DNA from 2 places in the Streptomyces spinoverrucosus genome. Region 2 is predicted to be linked to the other one. Evidence: riboswitches for the same ligand, from Rfam matches in the RefSeq annotation. Region 2 holds a riboswitch; the other holds the start of a gene.
The links. A riboswitch is a leader RNA that binds a small molecule or an ion and turns the genes downstream of it on or off. The one in region 2 is predicted to bind cyclic di-AMP.
Positions count from the first base shown of each region.

Region 1: another riboswitch for cyclic di-AMP. It lies ahead of I2W78_RS23465 (transglycosylase family protein); the one in region 2 lies ahead of I2W78_RS20725 (M23 family metallopeptidase).

Region 1 covers NZ_JADPZX010000001.1:5,156,880-5,164,421, reverse strand. Annotated here, with positions in the region: gene I2W78_RS23490 (hypothetical protein) at 78-314, shown strand; gene I2W78_RS23485 (Ppx/GppA phosphatase family protein) at 422-1,396, opposite strand; gene I2W78_RS23480 (DUF501 domain-containing protein) at 1,393-2,016, opposite strand; gene I2W78_RS23475 (FtsB family cell division protein) at 2,057-2,533, opposite strand; gene eno (phosphopyruvate hydratase) at 2,633-3,913, opposite strand; gene I2W78_RS23465 (transglycosylase family protein) at 4,192-4,869, opposite strand; cyclic di-AMP (ydaO/yuaA leader) riboswitch at 4,874-5,053, opposite strand; gene I2W78_RS23460 (LysM peptidoglycan-binding domain-containing protein) at 5,263-6,393, opposite strand; gene I2W78_RS23455 (cytochrome P450 family protein) at 6,721-7,542, opposite strand, start outside.
Region 2 covers NZ_JADPZX010000001.1:4,577,374-4,584,915, forward strand. Annotated here, with positions in the region: tRNA gene I2W78_RS20715 (tRNA-Met) at 42-115, shown strand; gene I2W78_RS20720 (PP2C family protein-serine/threonine phosphatase) at 702-1,799, shown strand; cyclic di-AMP (ydaO/yuaA leader) riboswitch at 1,991-2,170, shown strand; gene I2W78_RS20725 (M23 family metallopeptidase) at 2,182-3,231, shown strand; gene I2W78_RS20730 (PrsW family intramembrane metalloprotease) at 3,322-4,632, opposite strand; gene trmB (tRNA (guanosine(46)-N7)-methyltransferase TrmB) at 4,675-5,508, opposite strand; gene lhgO (L-2-hydroxyglutarate oxidase) at 6,003-7,217, opposite strand; gene I2W78_RS20745 (MFS transporter) at 7,415-7,542, opposite strand, start outside.

The DNA of each region.
Region 1 (7,542 bases), 580 kb from region 2:
GTCGCCCGCCGCGGCCCCCGTCACCCGGTAGCCACGCTCCGCGCGAAATTCGCCAGAACCGTGCATAGCGTGCAGGCATGATCACCTCACAGAAGGCCCTTCTGCGGGCCACTTCGCGCATAATTTCGGTCGGCGCTGCCCTGGGCATCGCTCTTGGCGTGGGCGTCGTGACGGCCGCATCCGCTGCGGCGGCCACACCCGTCCACCACGTCACCACGAAGGCCACGGCCGTCGAGTCGAGTCCAACTCGACACAGTTACGGCGGAGGCGGCGACGAGGAATGCACCGGCATCCTCGTCCTGCTCTGCAACTGACGGACCGCACAGGCCGAAACGAACGGCCCCGGTTCCTCTCCACGAGGAACCGGGGCCGTTCCGCGTCACGGCGGGTCAGCCGTGCGCATCCGCTTCCGCGTCCTGCGTCACCCGCCCGCCGCAACGGAGAACGCGATCCCGTCGAGGATGTCGTGCTCGCTGACGACGACCTCCTCGGCGCCTATCCGTTCCATGATCGACAGCAGTACGAGGGCCCCGGCGGCGATCACGTCGACGCGCCCGGGGTGCATGGACGGCACCGCCGCCCGCTCGGCGTGGGTGGAGTGCAGCAGCCAGTCGGTGATCTCGCGGACCCGGTCGCGGGTGACCCTGGAGTGGTGGATGCGGGTCGAGTCGTACTCGGGCAGGTCCTGGGCGATCGCCGACACCGTGGTGACCGAACCGGCCAGCCCCACCAGCGTCCTGGCCTCGCGCAGCGGAACCGTCTCCTCGGCGAGGTCGAGAGCCGCCTCGATGTCGGCCCGCATCGCCGCGATCTGCTCCTCGGACGGCGGGTCGGAGACGACGCCGTCGCGGACCAGGTGGCGCTCGGTCATCCGCACACAGCCGACGTCCACGGAACGCGCGGCGCGGACGTGCTCCTCGCCGACGACGAACTCGGTCGACCCACCGCCGATGTCCACGACGAGGTAGGGCCGGTGCAGGTCCGCACGCCCCGCCAGCTCCTTCGTCGCGCCGGTGAAGGAGAACTCGGCCTCCTCGTCGCCGGTGATGACCTCGGGCTCGACGCCGAGGATGTCGATGACCCCGCGCACGAACTCGTCCCGGTTCTCGGCGTCCCGGGAGGCGGAGGTGGCGACGAAACGGACCCGCTCGGCGCCGTGCTCCTTGATGATCGCGGCGTACTCCCGGCAGGCCGCGAAGGTCCGCTCCAGCGCCTCGGGGGCGAGCCGTCCGGTGCGGTCGACGCCCTGGCCGAGCCGCACGATCGTCATCCGGCGGTCCAGGTCGACCAGTTCGCCGGTGGCCACAGCGCCGGAGGCGCTGTTCAACACTGTCGCGTCGGCCACGAGGAGCCGGATGGAGTTCGTACCGCAGTCGACGGCGGCCACACGGGTCATTTGTCGTCCTCCTCGGCCTCGGCGTCGGCATCGGAGTCCACGGGCCGCGCGGCGAAGTAGCCGGACTCGTCACCGTCGACTTCCCAGCCCTCGCCCTGCGGCGGCCCCGCGAGCGTCACGCACGGCCCCTTGCGCCACCACTCCGGCAGCATGGCCAGCGCCTCGTCGCCGAGCGGGTTCACGCCCGGTCCGGCGGCCAGGCTGTGCGCCACGAGCACGTGCAGGCACTTCACCCGGTCCGGCATGCCGCCCGCGCTCGGGAAGCCCTTCAGCTCCTCGATCTCGTCCCGGCGCCGGATGTAGTCCTCGTGCGCGACGCGGTACGCGGCGGCGAGTTCCGGGTCGGTCTCCAGCCGGGCCGTCATCTCCTTCATCACGCCCTCGGCCTCCAGCGTGCCGATGGCCGACGAGGCCCGCGGGCACGTCAGGTAGTACAGCGTCGGGAAGGGCGTGCCGTCGGGCAGCCGCGGGGCCGTCTCCACGACGTCCGGCTGCCCGCACGGGCAGCGGTGCGCGATGGCGCGCAGCCCGCGCGGCGGCCGCCCGAGCTGCTGCTCGAAGGCCTCGACGTCCGCGTCGGTGGGCTCGGTGCGCGCGGTGGGCGGCGGGGGCGTGTCCATGTCTGTACGAGAGTCTTTCTGTCTTTGTCTCTGGTCGGCGTCACTGGTCGGCGGCATCGGACTTGTCGACGCCGTCCCAGACGTTCGCGTACCAGGGGCGGTCGGCCGCCTCCGAGTCGGCACGCGACTGGCGTGTCGCGTCCGGGTCGATCACTACGTAGCCGGTCTCCCCGGGCATCACATAATGCAGCCGCTGCCGGATCTGCTGCTCCGCGTACGCGTCGTCCTGCCAGCGTGCCTTGAGGTCGCGCAGTTCCTCGACCCGCTGCTGGGCCTGCTGCTTCTCCCGCCGCAGGTCGGCGATCTCGGCGCGCTGGGCGACGTACTGCCTTATCGGATAGGCGAGGGCGACGACCAGCGAGCAGACGACGAGCGCGAGCAGTGCGGCGCGGCCGGTCAGCCGGGAGCGGCGGGCCTGGCGGCGGGTCTGGGAGCGGTAGACGCGGGCCGCCGTCTGTTCGCCGAGCAGCCGGATCCTGGTCGCGGTGGAGAAACGGTCCCGGTCCTTCACGGCCATCTGGTTTCCGCCTCCCGTCCACGCGCGTACGTCCCCGCACACGGTACGGGACCGAGTACGGGGACGTACGTACGACGCTTCCTACGAGGCGGTGATCACTCAGCCCTTGAAGCGGGGAAAGGCCGAGCGGCCCGCGTACACCGCGGCGTCGTCGAGGATCTCCTCGATGCGCAGCAGCTGGTTGTACTTGGCGACACGCTCGGAGCGGGCCGGGGCGCCGGTCTTGATCTGGCCGCAGTTGGTGGCGACGGCGAGGTCGGCGATGGTGACGTCCTCGGTCTCGCCGGAGCGGTGGGACATCATGCACTTGAAACCGTTGCGCTGGGCCAGCTCGACGGCGTCCAGGGTCTCGGTCAGCGAGCCGATCTGGTTGACCTTGACCAGCAGCGCGTTGCCGGCGCCCTCCTCGATGCCGCGGGCCAGGCGCTCCGGGTTGGTGACGAACAGGTCGTCACCGACGAGCTGGACCTTGTCACCGAGCTTGGCGGTGATGGTCTTCCAGCCCTCCCAGTCGTCCTCGAACAGCGGGTCCTCGATGGAGACCAGCGGGTACGCGTCGACCAGCTCGGCGTAGTACTCGGTCATCTCGGCGGCCGAGCGCTCCTTGCCCTCGAAGACGTACACGCCGTCCTTGTAGAACTCGGACGCGGCGACGTCGAGGGCGAGGGCGATCTGCTCGCCGGGGGTGTAGCCGGCCTCCTTGATCGCCTCCAGGATGAGGTCGAGGGCGTCGCGGTTGGAGCCGAGGTTCGGGGCGAAGCCGCCCTCGTCGCCGAGGCCGGTGGCCAGGCCCTTGTTCTTCAGGACCTTCTTCAGGGTGTGGTAGACCTCGGCGCCCCAGCGCAGGGCCTCGGAGAAGGACTCCGCGCCGATCGGGGCGATCATGAACTCCTGGATGTCCACGTTGGAGTCGGCGTGCGAGCCGCCGTTCAGGATGTTCATCATCGGCACCGGCAGCAGGTGCGCGTTGGGGCCGCCCAGGTAGCGGAACAGCGGCAGGTCGCTGGCCTCGGAGGCGGCGTGCGCGACGGCCAGCGAGACGCCGAGGATGGCGTTGGCGCCGAGGGAGCCCTTGTTGTCGGTGGCGTCCAGGTCGAACATGGCCTGGTCGATCAGGCGCTGCTCGGTGGCGTCGTAACCGACCAGCTCCGGGCCGATCTGCTCGATGACGGCCAGGACGGCCTTCTCGACGCCCTTGCCGAGGTAGCGGTTGGGGTCGCCGTCGCGGAGCTCGATGGCCTCGAAGGCGCCGGTGGAGGCGCCGGACGGGACGGCGGCACGACCCGTGCTGCCGTCGTCGAGGCCGACCTCGACCTCGACCGTGGGGTTGCCTCGGGAGTCCAGGATTTCCCGGGCTACGACGACGTCGATGGACGGCACGAGCATCTCCTTCGTGGATGTGACGCGGTTCAGCAGGACCGCAGCGGCTCTGCGAGACGAGCCTAACCGGCTCCGTGCGATCGGCCAGCCGGTCGCCCATCTCGTGGACGGAACCGAGAGTAAATTGTTTCCGAACGGAACAAAGACGTCGATGCACAACGGTGACATAAAAAGCCCCGCCCCGGTGCGTACGGGGGAACACGCACCGGGGCGGGGAGCCCGTGGGGACGGGGGGACCCTCACGGGGGTCTGTCCCTCGGACCGTATCTGGACCCGTATTACTTCAGGTGCAGCTGCTGGCCCGGGTAGATGAGGTCGGCGTCCTCGACGATGTCCTTGTTCAGCTGGAACAGCTTCTCCCATCCGCCCTTGACGTCGTGCTCGGCGGCGATGGTGCTGAGGGTGTCGCCCTCGACGACCTTGTACTCGCCGTCACCCTTCTCGACCTTCTCGCCGGTCGGGGTGGTGACCGTCTCCTTCGCGGCGGGGCGCTCCTGTGAACGGGAGGCCGACTGCTGCTCGGTGGCCCGGGAGGCGGTGTCCTCGGACGAGGTGTCGGTGGAGCCGCCGCCGGCGTAGGCGGCGTTCGACAGGCCCTTGCCGCAGACCGGCCAGGCGCCCTTGCCCTGACCCGCGAGCACCTTCTCGGCGATCTGGATCTGCTGCTCCTTGGAGGCCTGGTCGGCCGTGGCGGCGAACTGCGTGCCGCCGTACGCGGCCCAGGTCGAGGCGGAGAACTGCAGACCGCCGTAGTAACCGTTGCCGGTGTTGATGGACCAGTTGCCGCCGGACTCGCACTGGGCGACGGCGTCCCACTCGGAGGCGGTGGCTGCGGAGGCGCCGCCGGCCGCCATCAGCGGGGCGGCGACGGCGGCGGCGCCGGTGACGCCGACGGCGGCGATGGCGCGAACGGCCTTGGACGGACGACGGTGCTTGCCCTTGCTGGAAAACAGCATGGTTGGATCCCCTCACCGACGCCTGCGAGGTGAGCTGTCGGGTTCGGGCCGGATGAGTTGCCCGGCCACACCTCCGTAGAAGGCATGGCTTCACCCCAAGCCGGTGCCGGCGCTGAGTCGCCTCAACTGCCGGGCCCGGCACTTACCTTGGGTCCCCCGCTCCTGCCTACGGCGCTTGACGCGACGACTGTTCCCGGGCAGCCGCTGGCAGGATTCGGCGTTGCGGCAACCGGGGCTCGCGTTGGCGAGCGGTCATGACCGTAGACACGCGATCGGCGGAATTTCAAAGACGATCAGGGCTTCTGAGACTCATCCCACACTTTCGCCAAAACGGACATTCAGCGCGAAATGTGACGTGAACTCCCGCTGTTCGTGGGCGATTTCCCGCGACCGCTAGTCGCCCGACTCGACGCCGACATCGAGCGTCTGACCGGGGAGGATGCGGTCGGGGTCGGTGCCGAGGGCGTCCTTGTTCTCGGCGTAGAGCGCGGACCATCCGCCTTGCACACCAAGGGAGTCGGCGATCCCCCAGAGGCTGTCGCCCTCCCGGACCGTGTACGAACCGTCGACGGCCGCACGGGTGGTGGCCCCACCGCGCGAGGCGTGCCGCCCTGAGGATTCGACGGTACGACCGTCGGCCGCACCCTCGTCCGCACTGTGCCCGCGGTGCTTGCCGGAGCCGAGGAGAGCCCCCGTGTCGGTGAGGCTGGAGGTGTTCGGCGAGGTCGACGACACGCCAGGAAGCAGGGAAGTTGAGGGGGATTCGCCCGATTCGGGGGATTCGCTGGAGCCGGGGGACGTGGCGGATCCGCTGGGCCCGGAGGAGGGGTCGGACGGAGAGGTGGTGGGGGTGGCGGGGGTGGCGGAGCCGGAGGGTGAGGTGGATTCGCCCGATTCTGTGGGTTTGGTGGAATCTGTGGGTGCATCGGATCTGCTGGGCCCATTGGAACTGTTGGCCCCATTGGAGCTGTTGGAGTCGTCGGTCCCGTTTGAGTCGTCGGAGCTGCCGGTGTCGCCGCCGTAGGAGCTGCCGGATGAGTTGGACAATCCAAGCGAGTTGGACAGACTTCCTGAATCGCTGGATCTCGTATCCAACGGCGTACTCGACGCATCACCGGCCACGCCGGTGTCGACGCGGGCCGCCGAGGAGTCCGTGTCGAGCCCGACGAGCGGACCGCAGGTCGCCCACGCGCCGACGCCCTGGTTCGCGAGGACCTTCTCGGCGACGGCGATCTGCTGCGAACGGCTGGCCCGGTCCGCGCTCGCCGCATAGGTGAGGCCACCGTACTTCTCCCAGTCCTCCTGGGAGAGTTGCAGCCCGCCGAAGTACCCGTTGCCCGTGTCCGCGCTCCAGGAGCCACCGGTCTCGCACTCCGCGACCCGGTCCCAGGTCGTCCCGCTGGCCGCACTCGCGCCGGTGGCGCCGAGGAGGGGGATGGCGATGGCGGAGCCGGTCACACCGGCCGCGACGACGAGAGCGGGTGCCTGGCGGGGGCGACGGTGACGACCGTTCCCGGAGAGCATGCGGCGGCCTTTCGCGAGACAGCAGGGACCTGCGCGGCGGGTGATGCGGGGGGCCGCGCTGATGGGTGAACGTATCGGCAGTCGATCACTTGTCACAAGTTAATGCCGCGCAGATCACGTGAAGATCACAGAGTTGAGTGCGTGTCATGTTTACGCTGGTCCCCGGGGTTTGTGCCGCGCCTTTGTGTTGCCCGGGTTTGTGCTGTTCCTTTGCCCTGGGGTCGTGGCGCGCCTTTACGCCCGGGTTGTGTCGGGCGGCTCGCCCGGGTTGTGTCGGGCGGCTCGCCCGGGTTGTGTCGGGCGGCTCGCCCAGTTTGTGTCGGGCGGCTACGGAACGGGCGTGAACTCCACCGGCAACGTCCGCAGTCCGCGCATGATGAGCCCGCCACGCCACCGCAAGTCGCCCGGATCCACCGCGAGTCGCAGGTCCGGGAGGCGGGTCAGGAGGGTGGCGAGCGCGGTCTGGCCCTCCAGGCGGGCGAGCGGCGCGCCGAGGCAGTAGTGGATGCCGTGGCCGTAGCCGAGGTGCTGGTTGTCACGGCGGGCGAGGTCGAGGGTGTCCGGGTCCGCGAACCGCTCCGGATCCCGGTCGGCGGCCGCGAGTACGACGAGGACGGGGTCGCCGGGTGCGATGTCCTGACCGCCGATGGTGAGCGGCTGTGTGGCGAACCGCCAGGTGGCCAGCTCGACCGGGCCGTCGTAGCGCAGGAGTTCCTCCACGCCGGTTTCGAGCAGGGCGCGTTCGCCGTCGGCGAGGGACCGCTGGAGGCGGGTGCGTTGCTCGGGGTGGGTGAGGAGGGCGTAGGTGCCGTTGCCGATGAGATTCACGGTGGTCTCGAAACCGGCGAACAGCAGGATGAAGGCCATGGCCGCGGCCTCGTTCTCTGTGAGGTACTCGCCGTGGTCGGAGGCGCGGATGAGGCCGGAGATGAGGTCCTCGCCGGGGGTGGGTTCGGCGGGAAGCGACTCGCGCTTGCGGTGGATCAGTTCGGAGAGGTAGCCGCGCATCATCTTCACCGACCGCGCGACACCGCCCCGGGGGCCTCCGCCGTGCCGGATCATCATGCCCGCCCAGTCCCGGAAGTCGTCCTGGTCCTCGCGGGGGACGCCGAGCATGTCGCAGATGGCGTAGATGGGAAGCGGGAAGGC
Region 2 (7,542 bases):
GCGACCGGTCCCGCGCATGGCGTACACTGGTGTCACACCGACGCGGGGTGGAGCAGCTCGGTAGCTCGCTGGGCTCATAACCCAGAGGTCGCAGGTTCAAATCCTGTCCCCGCTACTGAAGGCCCGGGGCCGGAATCCAGATCATGGATTCCGGCCCCGAGTCGTTTCTACCCGGCCTCATCCGGTCGGCCCTTCCGACTGGTCCCGCACACCCACTCCGGGAACCCTGGACAGGTGCGGTGACCTGCGTGGTAGGAGACGACAGTGCGGCCTGCGGAGCCAGAAGGAGAGCGACCGCACGCCGGCCCCGGCGGCCGCGCCCCCGAGGACCCGAGCCGCGACACCGCCCCCGCCCACCCCAGCGACTCTCCCGCCTCCGGCCCTGACCGCTCAGGCGAATCTCCCGCCCCTGACGGCCGCGTCCCCGAGGAACCGAGCCGGGATACCGCCCCTGCCTCCGGCCGCTCCGGCGACTCTCCCGCCTCCGGCCCCGCCCGCCCCGGCGATTCCCGCGCCTCCGGCCGCCCCGGCGACTCTCCCGCCTCCGGCCGCCCCGGCGACTCTCCCGCCCCCGCCCGCCCCGGCGACTCCCCCACCCCCGCCCCCGCCCGCCCCGGCGACTCCCCCACCCCACCCGCCCCAGCAACCCCCCCACCCTCGCCCGCCCCGCACCCCCCGTACCGCCCCCCGAGGAACGGCCCATCTCCTACGCCCGCACCATCGTCCGCGCCCTCCCCGTCCTGCTTCTCCTCATCGGTGGCTGCTACGACTACTTCACCCCGCGCGGCTTCACCGCCGCTCCCTTCCTCACGGCCGCCCCGCTGATCGCCGCCCCGCTTCTCTCCCGCCGCGCCACCCTCCTCACCGGCGTCGCCGCCGTCGCCGTGGTGCTCGCGCTGCACATCCGGTACGGCACCCTGCCGCACGTCGACGCGTTCACCGAGACGCTCACCGTGGCCACGGTCGCCGCCCTCGCCGTGCTGATCAACGTGCTCGTCCGGCGCAGTCACGCCCGCCTCGACTCCGCCTGGGAGATCGCCGAGGCCGCCCAGCTGGCGGTGCTGCCGGAGCCGATGGAGCTGATCGGCGGGTTCGAGATCGCCGCGCGCTACGAGGCCGCGCAGGCGGACGCCTTCATCGGCGGCGATCTGTACGCGGTGCAGGACAGCCCGTACGGCGTACGGCTCGTGGTCGGGGACGTGCGCGGCAAGGGCATGGGGGCGGTGGCGGCGGTCGCGGTGGTCATCGGGGCGTTCCGCGAGGCCGCCGAGCACGAGACGACGCTGGAGGCGGTGGCGCAGCGGCTGGAGCGGGCGCTGACGCGCGAGGGCACCCGGCGCGACAGGATCGACGCCTTCGAGGGGTTCACCACCGCCGTACTCGCCGAGCTCCCGCACGACGACGGCGTCGTACGGATCCTCAACCGCGGCCATCCACCACCCCTGATGCTGTACGCGGACGGCACCGTGAGTCCGCTGCCCGCCCGGGACCCGGCGCTGCCGCTCGGCATGGGCGAACTGGGCGCCTGGCCGGACCGCGCGGAGGAGTCCCGCTTCCCGGGCGGGGCGACCCTGCTGCTGTACACCGACGGCCTGTCCGAGGCCCGTGACACGCGGGGCGCCTTCTACGACCCGGCGGTCCGGCTGGCCGGCCGGACCTTCGGCGGACCCGGCGAACTGCTGTGCGTGGTGGCCGAAGAAGTACGCAGGCACAGCGGCGGCGGCGCCACCGACGACATGGCTCTGCTCGCCGTCCGCCGACCGTCACCGGGGGTGAGCGAACGAACGCCCTCCGCATAACAACTGACATACAGTCAGATTCGGTTACGGTCCTGAACGGCGGTCAACTCGCCCGATTTTCGCCGTTCATGGCCTGTACGTCCTGGCAGAAAACGTTAATGATCAAGTGGAACAGCTTGGAAATCAGGCCCCGGTTCTATTAACGTCCGATAACGCAGCGCGGTCGTCCCAGCCGTCACAAGAGGCGGCTCCGTGCGCACGCGCCGAATCCCGCGCGAGGCCCTCACCGGCCACACAAGGGAACCGGGGAACCACCACCTTGGGGTGAATCGGGCGTAAGCCGCCGTACCAGTACGGCTTGTTTACGCGCGTAGGAGACCTTCCTGCTCCGAACCCGTCAGCTAACCCGGTAGGCGAGAAGGAAGGAAAGGAGTACGCCTACGTGGCGTCCAACCGGCCTGCCCCACAAGCCCCGTTCGTGCCGGACCAGCGCTCCGCCGACCGCACCGAGACGTTCGTCTACGGCGCACAGCGCACCGACGAGGGCCCGTGGGAGGAGTGGAACCCCACCGCGGAGACCATCCGTCCCGTACGCGGCCGGCATCGCGTCACCAAGCAGCGCGGCGGCGGACTCGCCCGCAGCTCCACGGTTCTCGGCGTCGGCGTCATAGCCGCGGTCGGCGCGGGCGGCATGGCCAGCGCGAACACCGGCAAGCCGCCGGTGTCGATCTCCATGCCCGACCTGCCCTCCGTCGGCGCGCTGATATCCGACGACGACTCCGGCTCCGCCGACACCAAGACCGCGACCGCCCCGCTCAGCAGCCTCGGCACGACCGCCGAGGACACCGCGGAGGGCACCACCGACGCCGGTGAGGCACTGCGCGCCCGCATCATCGCGCAGGCCGAGCAGCAGCAGGAGCAGGTCGAGACCAAGGCCGCCGCCGAGGCCGCGGCCGCCGCCGAGAAGGCCGCCGCCGAAGCCGCCGCCAAGGCGGAGAAGGAGGCCAAGGAGAAGGCCGCCGCCGCCAAGGCGAAGGCCGAGCAGGAGGCCCGCGAGAAGGCCGAGGCCGAGCGGCTCGCCGCACTGGCCAAGCAGTTCGCGCTGCCGACCTCCTCGTACACCATCACCTCCACCTTCGGCCAGGCCGGCGCCCTGTGGTCGTCCGGCTACCACACGGGCCTCGACTTCGCCGCGCCGAGCGGCACGCCCATCAAGGCCGTCCACAGCGGCACCATCACCGAGGCGGGCTGGAACGGGTCGTACGGCTACAAGACCGTGCTCACCCTCGACGACGGCACCGAGATCTGGTACGCCCACCAGTCCTCGATCGGCGTCAGCGTCGGCCAGAAGGTCGCCACCGGCGATGTGATCGGCCGCGTGGGCGCGACCGGCAACGTGACCGGGGCCCACCTGCACCTGGAGGTGCACACCGGCGGGTCCGGCGGGATCGACCCGCTGGCCTGGCTGCGGAGCAAGGGCCTCAACCCCTGAGACACGCTTCTCACGAACCCCGGCGGTCCTGACGGCAACCCCCCGACGTCAGGGCTGCCGGTTTCGGCTGTCCGAGGTTCTTCGCGCGTCCTACGAGCGGTACGGGTTGTACGCCGGGTAGGGCGCCGTCGGCCCCTGCATCGGTGCCCAGCCGTACACCGGCGGCATCATCACCGGCACCGGCGGCGCGGTCACCCGTGCCGCGTACTCCAGCGCGGGGCGGGCGATCTCGCGGCGGCTCCACAGCTCCTGGAGCAGCTCGCGTTCCCGTACGACGAAGTCCGCCCGGGCGCGGCCCCGGCGGCCCCGAGCCCGAAGGAAGGCCAGCGACGTGGCGTACGCCTCGTACTGCGCGACCGCCCGGGCGGCCGGCTTTCCGAGGTGGTGGCCGGCGTACTCGCGGGCCAGGCGGCGGGCCCGCATCGAGCCGAGGGTGAAGGGTTCGGCGGGCGCGAGCCAGCCGGCGACGACGTAGGCCGGGAGTTCCTCGCGGACGGTCCGCAGCTCCCGCTGCCGCGTCCAGATCACCAGCCAGGTGAGCAGCCCGAACGCGGGGACCATGAAGCCGCCGTACACCGCGAAGAAGCCGTAGCCGCCGAAGGTCGCCGAGCCGTTCCAGAAGGCGTGCATGCCCATCGCGAGCAGCAGCCCGGCCGGTGGCAGCAGCACGCGGCGCAGCCGCTGGCGCTCCCCGGCGAGCGCGGCGATGCCGAAGCCGATGCCGGTGAGCACGGTGAACAGGGGGTGCGCGAACGGCGACATGATGACCCGCACGAAGAAGGTCGCCGCGGTCACGGAGGCGATCCCGCTGTGGCCGGCCAGCTGGTCGGTGCCGAAGGCGGTGCCGAGGTAGAGGATGTTCTCGGTGAAGGCGAAGCCGGTGGCGGTGACGCCGGCTATGACGACGCCGTCGAGGATTCCGGTGAAGTCGCGGCGCCGGAAGAGGAAGAGCAGCAGGATCGCGGCCGCTTTCGCGGACTCCTCGACGATCGGGGCTATGACCGTGGCGCCCCAGGTGTCCGCGCTGGTCGGGTCGGCGGTCGCGGTGGCTATCCATCGGGTCGCGAAGCTGTTCGCGACGATCGCTATCAGCGCGGCCGCGCAGGCACCCCAGGCGAAGGCGAACAGCAGATTCCGCCAGGGGCCGGGCTCGACCCGGTCCAGCCAGCGGAAGGCGGCTATGAGCAGCGGTACGGGCAGGATCGCGAGGCCGAGACCGACCAGGAAGCCCTCGGTGCCGGTCTGTTCCCGGACCAGGGCGAGGATCACCAGCCCGGACAGCGCGAGCAACGTGATCAGCGCGCCGTACCGCACCCACCGCTTCTGCCACCAGTGCGCGTGCCGCAGGGTGCCGCCGGTGGGCATGCCGGGGTTCGTCGGGTACGGGGGACTGGTCGCCACGGCATTGACCCTAACGAGGGGAGGTGCGAACGAGGGAAGGTTTTACTGCTGCTGACCTGCGCGCCGGTCGTCGTGCGGTACGCGGCGGAAGAGCAGGTCGTTCACCACATGACCCTTGTCCAGCCCCTGCCCCTCGAAACGGGTGCGCGGGCGGAAGTGGGGGCGCGGCGCGAAACCACCGTCGGGCCGGGTGTTCTCGAAGGCGGGGTGCGCGGTGAGCACCTCCAGCATCTGCTCGGCGTACGGCTCCCAGTCGGTCGCGCAGTGCAGGATCGCGCCCGGCTTCAGGCGGCTCGCGGCGAGGGTGAGGAAGTCCGGCTGGATCAGGCGGCGCTTGTGGTGCCGCTTCTTGGGCCAGGGGTCGGGGAAGAAGACGCGCAGCCCGGCCAGGGAGTCGGGGGTGAGCATCTCGCGCAGCAGGATGATGGCGTCCCCGTTGGCCACGCGGACGTTGCTCAGGCCGCTCTGGTCGGCGAGGTTGAGCAGATTGCCCTGGCCGGGGGTGTGTACGTCCACGGCGAGGATGTTGGTGTCCGGGTCGGCGGCGGCCATCTGGGCGGTGGCCTCGCCCATGCCGAAGCCGATCTCCAGCACGACAGGGTTGTCGTTGCCGAACAGCTCGGCGAGGTCGAGGACCCGTCGCCCGTCGATGTCCAGCCCCCACTTGGGCCACAGCCGCTGCAACGCGTCCGCCTGCCCCGCGGTCACCCGGCTCCGCCGTGGCTGGAAACTCCGGATCCGCCGCTCGAAGTGCGAACCGGCGGGGTCCGCCTTGGGACCGTCCGGAAAGCGCGGCTCACCCTTGGCCCGCGTGTGGCGGATACCGCCGTCAGGGGTGGGGTGGGGGGCTTCGGGGGTGTTCAGGGAGTCAGACACAGTGGATTCGATTTTACGGCGTTCCCATCCGGACGGATCCGGGCACGGCCACCGAGGACGGGTGTGTGGGGGCTGCGGGTGAGCGTGCGCAGGCTGGGGGCGGGTGTGTGGGGGCTGCGGGCGGGCGTGCGGGGGATTCGGGTGCGGCCGCCGAGGATTGGCCTGCGGGGTCTGCGGGCGGGCGTGTGGGATCTGCGGGCGCGCGTGTGGGGTCTGCGGGTGAGCGTGCGCAGGCTGGGGGCGGGTGTGTGGGGGCTGCGGGCGGGCGTGCGGGGGATTCGGGTGCGGCCGCCGAGGATTGGCCTGCGGGGTCTGCGGACGGGCGTGTGGGATCTGTGGGCGCGCGTGTGGGGTCTGCGGGCGAGCGGGCAGCGGCTGCGGGCGCGCCTGCGGGGGCCGCGTGCGAGCAGGCGGGGGCTGTGGACGGGCCGGCGGAGGCTGCGTGCGAGCAGGCGGGAGCAGTGGACGGGGATGCGGCGGCTCTTGTACGAGGCTCATGCCCGGCCCAGGGCGGTCAGCGCGCGTCGGGCCACCTCCCGGCCGATCGGCAGGGAGGCCGTCGCCGCGGGGGACGGGGCGTTCAGGACGTGCACGGCCCGCGCGCCCTCGTGGATCAGGAAGTCGTCCACCAGCGTGCCGTCCCGGAGCACGGCCTGGGCCCGGACCCCGGCCGCCGTCGGCACCAGGTCCTCCTCCGTCACCGCCGGCAGCAGCCGCCGTACCGCCACCGTGAAGGCGGCCTTCGACACCGACCGCCACAGCTCCCCGCCGCCGTACCGCCAGTGCCGGCCCGCTATCCGCCACGCTCCGGGCCAGGCCAGCGTCCGGGCCAGCTCGCGGGGCCGGACCACGCCCCAGCCGTAGCCCTCGCGGGCGAGCGCCGGTACGGCGTTGGGGCCGACGTGCACGCCGCCGTCGATGCCGCGCGTGAGGTGCACGCCGAGGAACGGGAACGCCGGGTCGGGGACCGGATAGACCAGGCCACGCACCAGCTCGGGCCGCGCCAGCTCGTAGTACTCCCCCCGGAAGGGGATGATCCGCATGCCGGGATCGTCCCCGGTCAGCCGGGCGACCTCGTCGCAGTACAGCCCGGCGCAGTTCACCAGCACCCGCCCGCGCACCACGGCCCCGTCCGCCGTCCGCACGGCGACCCCCAGCTCCGGGCGCCGGTCGATGCGCAGCACCTCCGCGCCGTACCGGATCTCGGCGCCGGACGCCTCGGCCAGCTGTCGCGCGACCGCGACGAAGTCGCACACGCCGGTCGTCCCGACGTGTATCGCCGCGAGGCCCCGCACCTCCGGCTCGTACTCCGTGATCTGCGCGGCGACCAGCTCCCGTACCGGAATGCCGTTCTCCCGGCCGCGCTGCACGAGCGCGTGCAGCCGGGGCAGCTCCGAGCGCTCGGTGGCGACGATCAGCTTGCCGGTGACGGCGTGCGCGATGTCGTACTCCGCGCAGAACTTCACCATCTCGGCCGCGCCCCGCACCGCGTAGCGCGCCTTGAGCGAGCCGGGGCGGTAGTAGATCCCGCTGTGGATGACGCCGCTGTTGCGCCCCGTCTGGTGCCGGGCCGGCCCGGCCTCCTTCTCCAGCACGGTCACCCGCGTCCCCGGCGCGGCACGCGTGATCGCATACGCCGCCGACAGCCCGACGATCCCGCCGCCGATCACCAGCACGTCACAGTCGTAGCCGATCGCCCGCACCCGCACACCACCTCCCGCTTTCGATAGTGCACTGCGCCACTGACAACGAGCTCAAACCCGCACGCCCGTATGGGGCCGCAGGCCTCCACAGGGGCGCGGGGCCGCATCTATATGCGGCCCCGCCACGCGGGCGCGATCAACCACGAACCACCCGCAGCCCCAAGACCACAGCCCTGTGGAAACCGGCTCCACCCAGCGGAGCCCTACGCGGGAGCCATCAGCAACGGCCGAGCCCGCTCCCGCAACTCCACCACCCGCGGCTCGTCCCCGTACGGCTCCAGCCGATGCAGCAGATCCTTCACATACTCCGTGGTCCGCGCGGACGATATCC